Regions from separate parts of the Gallicola sp. Sow4_E12 genome, predicted to be linked through region 1. Evidence: riboswitches for the same ligand, from Rfam matches in the RefSeq annotation. Region 1 holds a riboswitch; the other holds the start of a gene.
The links. Region 1 has a riboswitch for thiamine pyrophosphate ahead of ACTQ46_RS01895 (sodium:solute symporter family transporter). Riboswitches for the same ligand answer to the same signal wherever they lie in the genome.
Positions count from the first base shown of each region.

Region 2: it holds a riboswitch for thiamine pyrophosphate, as region 1 does, so the genes downstream of both, thiW (energy coupling factor transporter S component ThiW) here and ACTQ46_RS01895 (sodium:solute symporter family transporter) in region 1, are expected to answer to the same signal.

Region 1 covers NZ_JBQKLI010000002.1:144,421-148,849, reverse strand. The annotation lists gene ACTQ46_RS01910 (ATP-binding cassette domain-containing protein) at 1-621, opposite strand, end outside; gene ACTQ46_RS01905 (TetR/AcrR family transcriptional regulator) at 618-1,268, opposite strand; gene ACTQ46_RS01900 (DUF2568 domain-containing protein) at 1,950-2,285, shown strand; TPP riboswitch at 2,420-2,530, shown strand; gene ACTQ46_RS01895 (sodium:solute symporter family transporter) at 2,668-4,077, shown strand; gene nadA (quinolinate synthase NadA) at 4,282-4,429, shown strand, end outside.
Region 2 covers NZ_JBQKLI010000015.1:16,593-21,021, forward strand. The annotation lists gene ACTQ46_RS08525 (MerR family transcriptional regulator) at 9-776, shown strand; gene ACTQ46_RS08530 (PHP-associated domain-containing protein) at 1,048-1,731, shown strand; TPP riboswitch at 1,882-1,981, shown strand; gene thiW (energy coupling factor transporter S component ThiW) at 2,040-2,540, shown strand; gene ACTQ46_RS08540 (hydroxyethylthiazole kinase) at 2,537-3,322, shown strand; gene thiE (thiamine phosphate synthase) at 3,315-3,944, shown strand; gene ACTQ46_RS08550 (ABC transporter ATP-binding protein) at 4,318-4,429, opposite strand, start outside.

The DNA of each region.
Region 1 (4,429 bases):
GATAATGGTTCCGTCTTTTATAATACTGATAGAGCCGCAGAGTTTTTCTACTTCAGATAATATATGAGAAGAAAGAAGAATACTTTTTCCTTCCCTTTTTATTCGATGAACTTCTTCTTGAAATATACTTTCCATCAAAGGATCCAGTCCGGATGTAGGTTCGTCAAAGATATACAAATCGACATCAGCAGCTAAAGCAGAGATCAAGGCGACTTTTTGCCGATTTCCTTTTGAATAAGTTCTGCATTTTTTCCGAGGATCAAAATCGAATTTTTCGATAAGCTCTTCTTTATAGTTGGAATTTTTCTGTTTTTTTAATTTCAAGAATAAATCGATCACTTCGCCTCCCGTAAGATTCGGCCAAAGATTTACATCCCCGGGTACATAGGAAAGATTTTTATGAATTTCTATAGCATCTTTCCAAGGGTCGAGTCCAAAAACCTTTGAATCTCCTGCGCCTTTTAAGATTCCGAGGATAATTCGTATAGTTGTTGTTTTTCCAGCACCATTAGGCCCTATAAACCCAAGGATCTCTCCTTTTTGAAGTTCAAGGTAAACTCCCTTTAGAGCTTCTGTTTTTCCGAAGTTTTTACTAACATCTTTTAAAGAAATTACGCTCATTGATATTTCTCCTTATAAAAAAGTCTTTTTAAATCTAGTATCATTTTGTCGAAATCTTTCCAGTCTTCATCGAAATTCTTATGGCTTATGCTTTCACCAATTAACCGTTGAGTCAGTTCGGCAGAATAACCGTCTATGATCCAGTTAATATATTTTTTTGAAGAATCAATATTTAAATCCGTTCTGAAAAAGTTGTCGTTTTTTGAACTGGATAGAATTTCTAATATCTTATTTCTATATTCTATATTCTTATCAAATTCTTCCTTAATCCTAGTAGAAATAAGTGTATTTTCTGGATTTAAATAAAGCATCCCGATAAAATCAAAAGCCTCTTTATTATCTCTATAAGCTTTAAGTTTTATTTTAGCGGCACGTTCATACTGGCCGATATAATCTAAATCCTCTATATTTTCCAAGAATTTTTCTGAAATCCCAATTCCAAAATCCGCTGTAAAAGATGCTAAGAATTCAAAAAGGCTTAATTTACTGCCGAAATAATGAAAAACCATAGATTTTGAGATGCCGGCCGACTCTGCGATTTGTTCTACAGATGTTTTTTTATATCCATATTTCCCAAATTCCTGCAGTGCTGCTCTTAAAATAATGTCTCTTTTATTCTCATCAAGGGCTAAAAACTTTTCGTACATATCATACCTCCATAAACCATTTTGGTTTATATAGAGCATACTACAATAGACTGGATCGGTCAATGGTTTTATGGTGTAGATTTAAACATCTTTAGATCCTTAAGGGCGTGATAGTTTAAAAGATAATTAGAGTCAGCGGTTATCCCGTGAAATGGGAGGGTAAATATTATAGACAAGAAAATTCGAATATAAAAAGAAAGGATATAGATACGAATGTCTGGATATAGACGTTAATTATTAGTTTGGGACTCTTTGTGTTTTTTATGTTCAAAAGATTTGTTCAAAAATGGAAAAAAGCTTCAACGCTGATCATGCTGTTTATTGCAGCATTATACAGTTCTTTTCGTTTTATAATCCCCATGAATCCTTCTCCTGATCTAGCAGGAGGAGAAAAAAATTCAGACAGAAACAGCTTTTTATATACACAAAACGCAATTTCATGAAATGTCGACAGATGGAGAAGAAAGAGAAATCTCTGTTTATATATGGGTGCTTAGTGAACTATAGTATGGTATAGGAAGTTACTCATCGATATATTTTGAAACGTCAGCTATCCCAGAAGGAATCAAGAAACAATCTATCCTTATTTTACGGTGATATCGGAAAAGTTTTGGATAAAATGAAAACGTAGATCCAAAAAATACAGCATAGTGGAATCTTGTAGAAAGCAGAGGTCGTAAAATGCTAATAATAAATGATATAGCAGCTTTTATTATAGAGATATTTTCAGTTTTATTGGTTGTAAGATGGGCTTATATTATTCTAGAGCAGATGTGGCATAAGATTTCTTTGTCTGTGGCAGCGGCTGCAGTATTTGCTCTGCTATGGAGAATCTTTTTTTCTCCAAAGGCAGCATATCCATTAAGTGGAAATCTCAGATGGTCTTTAGAGTTTTTGATATTATTGTTTCCTTATCTTCAGTTTTTGAACAAGAAGACCAGTTATATTATTTTTGCAGGGATTGGGATTTTTATAAACCTTTTTATACAGGCAAAATTTGGCAGGTCAGATTTCTAATAAATGTGCAGATGTTTTAAAGGCACTTGAATATCTATTTTTATTATGTTACAGTTGATTAGTAGTATAATTTTCAGATAGAAAGCAGCAGCGGTTTTATCGGAATAATACTATGTTCGTGAAATTGAAAATCGAATACTCACTAGGAGTGCTGGAGAGGCCAGCTGAGAGAAAGATCCTGATATCTTTTAATCCTTTAACCTGATCTGGATAATACCAGCGTAGGAAAGTGAACGACTTGTTTATAATTTACTATATGCTTGTAAAACACAAATTCTAGATCAGGATTTGTGTTTTTTTATTTGGGATAAAATGATTTTCTTGATATGTCTTGAGTGTATTTGATTTTATAAAGCTGCAAAAAATAAAAGGAGGCGGTATTATGATTTCATCTACAGTTGTGATTTCTTTAATACTTATTACAGTAATTATTTTTACGTTTATTGGTATTGTTTACAGCAAAGGGAAAATTGAGAACATCGATGATTATTTAACAGCGAGAGGAAGTACAGGTTCCCAAAGATTGACTGCTACATTTTTAGCATCTTTTATAGGGGTGTTTATATTATTCACTCCTCCAGAAGCAGGAGCTATCGGCGGAATTGCTACTATTATAGGTTATGCTTTTGGGGCAGCAAGTCTTTACTTTGCTTTTTCCATCTTAAGTCCTAAAGTAAGAGCCTATCTTCCGGAGGGTAGTACCATAAGCGATTATGCACTGAAAAGATACGGATCTAAAATGTACGTTTTAACCATTCTTTTATCTATATTTTATATGCTGGTACATTTAATAGCGGAGCTGACAGCGATAGCTCAAGTGGCTTTTCAAATGGCAGAAGTTCCTTTAGTATATACTGCATTGTTAGTAGGAGCAGCGACAATGATCTACACAACTTATGGCGGGCTCAAGGCTTCTATGTTTACAGATGCAATTCAGATGGTCTTGATCATTGTGTTAACATTAACTGTAGCTGCTGGCGTGTTGTATTATAGCGGAGGTATGGGAGAAATTATCAGACAAACTCAGGTGAACCGTCCCGATCTGCTTGATATTGGAAATATAGGCGGCATCGAATATGGTTTAACCCTTTGTATCGGGGTGTTTGCTGCGAATCTATTCCATCAAGGGTACTGGCAAAGAATTTATTCTGGAAAGAATGATGCTGCGATCAAAAAATCTCTGATTGCTTGTATACTGGTTGTTCTTCCAATAATGTTCATTACAGGATTTATCGGTATCGCCTCAGCGGGGATGGGGATAGGTGATAATCCTTCCGTGGCTTTGTTTGCTCTTGTCTATGAATTGTTTCCGACAGGACTGATTATCGCTGCGTTTATTCTAGCTTTAGTTCTTGTTATGAGTACTGTGGATACTTTGCTGAATGCAATGGTTGCAACCTTTGCCATTAAAAGAAAGAAAGAAAATAAATCTATGCTTTCTTTGCAGAAGGCAAGATGGATGACAGTTATACTGATTATAATTTCTGTCTTTATTGCATCGAGAGGATATAGCGTTTTAACACTTTTCCTAGTAGCGGATTTAGTTTGTGCAGGTGTATTTATTCCGCTGTTCTTCGGTTTATACAGTCCGAAGCTAAGAGAAAACACAGCAGTTTTGGGAGCTGTGCTGGGAGTGGCATCGGGAGTTCCTTTCTTTATCCAAAATAAATTATTCATCGCATTTCTGATCCCGATCTTTGTATCTGCAGGGATCTGTATTCTGGGAAACAAATTTGCACCCTTGGAAGCAGCGGAAGAGATGAAAGAGATGGAAGAGATGAAAGCTCTGTAAGTAGAAGAAATAGAAAATATTAGAAAAACTGCGGTTTAAGATAATCGTAGTTTTTCTTAATTGCTGAAATATACGATAAATGAATAGAATGATTTATTAGGAAAATATAGTATAATTGAAATTAACTGTATTGACAGTAAAGGAGCAAAAGGGTATACTTCAGAACTATGGGAATAATAAAAAGTGAACATTCGAGGTGCAAATATGAATATAATCGATAAAATAAATCAATTAAAGAAAGAAAAGAATGCCGTCATTATGGCTCATTACTATGTAGATGGAGACATACAAAAAATTGCAGATCTTGTAGGAGATTCTTATTATCTCAGCAAGAAGGCTTCTGAAACAGATG
Region 2 (4,429 bases), on a different contig from region 1:
TTTACAAAATGAGTTATTTAAAAATAGGTCAATTGAGCAAATTGTTTAAAATAAATAAGCAAACGCTTCAATATTATGACAAGATCAAATTGCTTCGTCCTGATGATAAAGATAAAAAGACGGGATATAGACAATATAGTTCTAGTCAAATTTATGAGCTTGCAACGATTCGATATCTTAAAAAGATAGGCTATTCTTTAGACGATATATCTGATTATGTAAAATTTAAGGATCCAGATAAGACATTAGAAAGCTTAGAACAGCATTCAGAAATACTGTTAAAACAAAGCGAAGAGCTGCTTAAGATAAGAAAAGCGATTGAACGAAAAATTAATTTTACCCGAGAAAAGTTAATTTATTTAAATACAGATATTACCGCAGTTAATATCTTTCCTAATCGATTCTATCTGCCGATAGAAGAAGATTTACTCTATAGAAGCGACTCCTTTTACTTTTTTCCAACGATCGCGTTTTATGAAAATGAATTTAAATCCTTCGGAGCATATATAGGTGATAGGCTAGAAGATATCAGAAGGGATAGTGATTATAATACTCATGATGGTGAGCTGAAAGTTATCCCTAAAGGTAAATATTTATATGGTTATCATGTTGGGCCTTATGAAAATATAATGGAAACAACAGAGAATATGAGACAAAAGTATGAAGATTTATATTTAGATGATAAATCTGTAAACTTCAATATTATTGACCAATTTATTGAGACCCAAAAAGAAAAATACATAACAGAAATTCAGATAAAAGTGTTAGAAGATTAAGTATAAAGGAAAGTTTTTAAAATGAAATAGGAAAAGGAAAGTGAATAATAATTCGCTTTCTTTTTTTGTAATAAGAAACCCTTTCACTTTAAATTTTCATATAGGAAAATTCTTCTTTTGATAAACGTTACGCAACATTATGCATCTTGCTATTACTACAGTGATATTATAATATAATGTCAAGTTATTAACAGATGGAAAGCATTAGATTTAAGAGCTTTAATTAGGGAAAAATCAAAGATAATTTAAAGGGTATATTATAGGAGAGAATATGATAATCGATTTTCATATGCATGAGCGTACATTTTCTTCAGACAGCAAGATGAATTTGAAAGAAATGGTGCGGGAAGCGAAGAGAGTGGGTTTAGACGGGATCTGTATTACAGATCATGACAAGTACGGATTAGCGGATTATGCAAGAAAGATTTCTGCTCAGGAGGATTTTCCTATCTTTGTCGGAGTAGAGTATTTATCTATCGAGGGAGATATTTTAGCTTTTGGGATAGACGAATTGCCGAAACCGCATCTGGAAGCACAGGATTTTATCGACTGGGTAAATGTCAGGGGCGGTGTTTGTATAGCGGCTCATCCTTTTAGAGGAAACTCTAGAGGGTTGGGAGAAGATCTTTTAAGAGTGAGAGGTCTTGCCGGCATAGAAGTTTTAAACGGAAGTTCTACAGAAGAAGAGAATAAAAAAGCTTACGAGTATTGCAAGATGCTGGATCTTCAGCCTATCGGAGCCAGCGATTGCCATAATTTAATTGCCTTGGGACGCTATGCCACAAAAGTACCTTCCGATTGCAAAACGGTAACAGACCTTGTAGAGGCTTTAAAGAATGAAAGATGCGAGCCGATGGTATTGTCCGGATATACCAGTTATGATTTTGATGAAAAAAATAAGGACCAAGAGAAGTTTAATATCCAGATAGAAGAAAGACCTTTTATTCGGATGTAGAGGGGTAGACTCTGATTGTTTGAATCATAGGCAAAAACCTTAAGAATCTAGGCGAAATACTTGTCGATACAAAGAAAATATTTTTTTATAGTTCATATGAAAAATATTCAGTTTTGATTTGCATTTCTATAAGACTAAGAGTACAATTATACTAATCGCTGGGAGAGCAGAAGCTGAGATGCGCTATATGCGCGGATCCTTTGAACTTGACACGGGTAATGCCGTCGAAAGGAAGCAAAAAAGATGCCTTTTTTTGCACTCCTCGGGGTGCTTTTTTATTTGCTCGGCGAAAAAAGGAGGAATTTTAAATGAATAAAAATTTGAGAAAACAGTTGTGGATGGCCTTTTTGATTGCGCTGGGTTTTGTGTTGTCACCGATACTTCGAGTACCTGGGATGGCTCCGATGCAGCACTTTATTAATGTAATTGCAGCGGTTACTGTAGGGCCTGCGGGAGCTTTTGTTGTGGCGCTTCTTATTAATATTATGCGGATGATGTTTTTAGCCATTAGCCCTGTGGCGATAACAGGATCGGTATTCGGAGCGGCACTATCTGGAATCTTTTTTGTGAAGATTAAAAAGCCGTGGGGAGCTGCCGTAGGGGAGTGGATCGGAACAGGAATCATCGGTTCGTTATTGTCCTATCCTGTGATGGCTCTTATTATGGGAGTTCCAGAGATCGGGTGGCTTACATATGTACCAGGTTTTCTAGCGGGCACTTTATCCGGAGGACTTTTAGGTCTTTTCTTTGTACATATTATGGCGAAGAAAGAATTTTTTAAACAGATGATGGAAGAGGTGTTAAAGTGATCGAGTTATTAAGGAAGAAAGAGCCTCTAGCCCATCTTTTAGTCCATGATATGGTGAAAGCTGTTTCTGCCAATAGTACGCTTGTACTCGGAGCAAGTCCTCTTTGTGCGGATAATCCGGATGAAGTGGAAGAGATGACGGGAAGATCGGATCTTGTCTATGGAAATTTAGGAAGCAATACAAGGGATCGCTTAAAGTCTATAAAGATCGCTGCAGAAGATGCAATGAAACGAGGTATTCCTTTTCTATTAGATGTTTCAGGTACAGCAGCCTCTGCACATAGGCGTTCCTATGTGTATGATTTGGCGAAGGAAGGAAAAATTACGATCCTTAAAGGAAATGCTTCTGAAATTATTGCTTTATATAAGGATGAGAATACTGCCCGGGGAGTTGACTCGGAGACGGAATCAAAAGAAGCGGTGGAAGCAGGGATTCATTTAACTGAAAAAACAGCTGAAATTGTATGCATCACTGGAAAAACAGACTATATTACAGACGGAAAAAGAGTGACTGTTTTAAAGGGCGGAAGTTCAGATATGCCTAAGGTTACAGGAACAGGCTGTATCGGATCTCTTTTGACAGGGCTATTTTCCACAGTAGAGCTTTATGAAGGAGCTGTATATGGCATGGGAGTCAATGCAGTTTGCGGAGAAAAGGCCCTTCGAAGCTTACGAGAAAAAGGCCTAGGAATTGGATTTTATTATGCTGCCTTTATAAGCGCTTTAGAAGAATTAAAAGAAGAGGATTTGGCTGATTTAGAGAGGGAGGAGTTTAATGTATAAAACAAGGGAGAAGGGTGTTTATCTAATAACGGACAGCAGAGGACTTTCGGAGAAAGAGTTTTACGAAAGAATAGAGACGGCCTGCAGAGAAGGAATCGCTTTATTGCAGCTTCGGGAAAAGGATAGTTCTACAGCAGAGCTTTTAGAAAGAGGAAGGAAGATCAAAGAAATAGCAGGGCATTACGGCACTCCTTTTGTAATCGACGATCGTGTAGATATTGCTTTGGCAGTAGGCGCCGACGGGGTTCATGTAGGGGCAGACGATATGCCTGTTGCCATCGCCCGCAGACTGTTAGGTCCGGGAAAAATCGTTGGTGCTACAGCAAAAACAGTAGAAGCGGCGAAAAAGGCAGAAAGAGATGGTGCTGATTATGTAGGCGTAGGAGCGATATATGATACTACAACTCATGCAAATCCTGTTCGAACCTCTGTAGAGACACTTGCAGAGATTAAAAAAGCTGTAGATATCGATGTATTTGCCATCGGAGGGCTTAGGGCGGAAAATTTGGATATCTTAAAAGGAAGCGGTGTGGATGGAGTTTGTGTCGTGAGATATCTTATGCAGTCGGAAGATGTGGAAGGAGATTTAAAGAGATTAAAGGAAGCGGTTGAGAAGATATAGAGATAAGGAAAATGTGTAGTGTGAGAGAGGGGCCGATCGTTTCTAGCCAATCACAGAAGGACGCCGTCATTGGGAAACGAGTGGCGTGAGCTAGACCTAACTTGATTTTTGTTTTTTGAAAACTTAGTAGGTCTGGTGCAACTCGTTCTCCAAATGTGTTTTTTCATTTGGTTAAGAACGATCTGCTGACCTGCTGTCAAATCAAAATGCCTGATTTGAGCTAGGGCTTCAGAGAGTGAAGTTGTGGAAGAAACATAGAACTTGTTTCTTTTTAAAGGAAAGCGGAAAATTCGCTTTCCTTTTTTTGAAAGGTATTGTTTAGGCGGATAGTATTCATAGGAATCTGAAAATTTTAAAATGGATGGTCATTTAATCATCTCTGAGTGCTTTTAAAGTCGATGGGACGCCAGTTTATGAGGAAAGGATAGATCTTATTTATTTCTAAAGTGTTCTCTTGCAGGAACTGTTTCATAATAAGCTTTGTG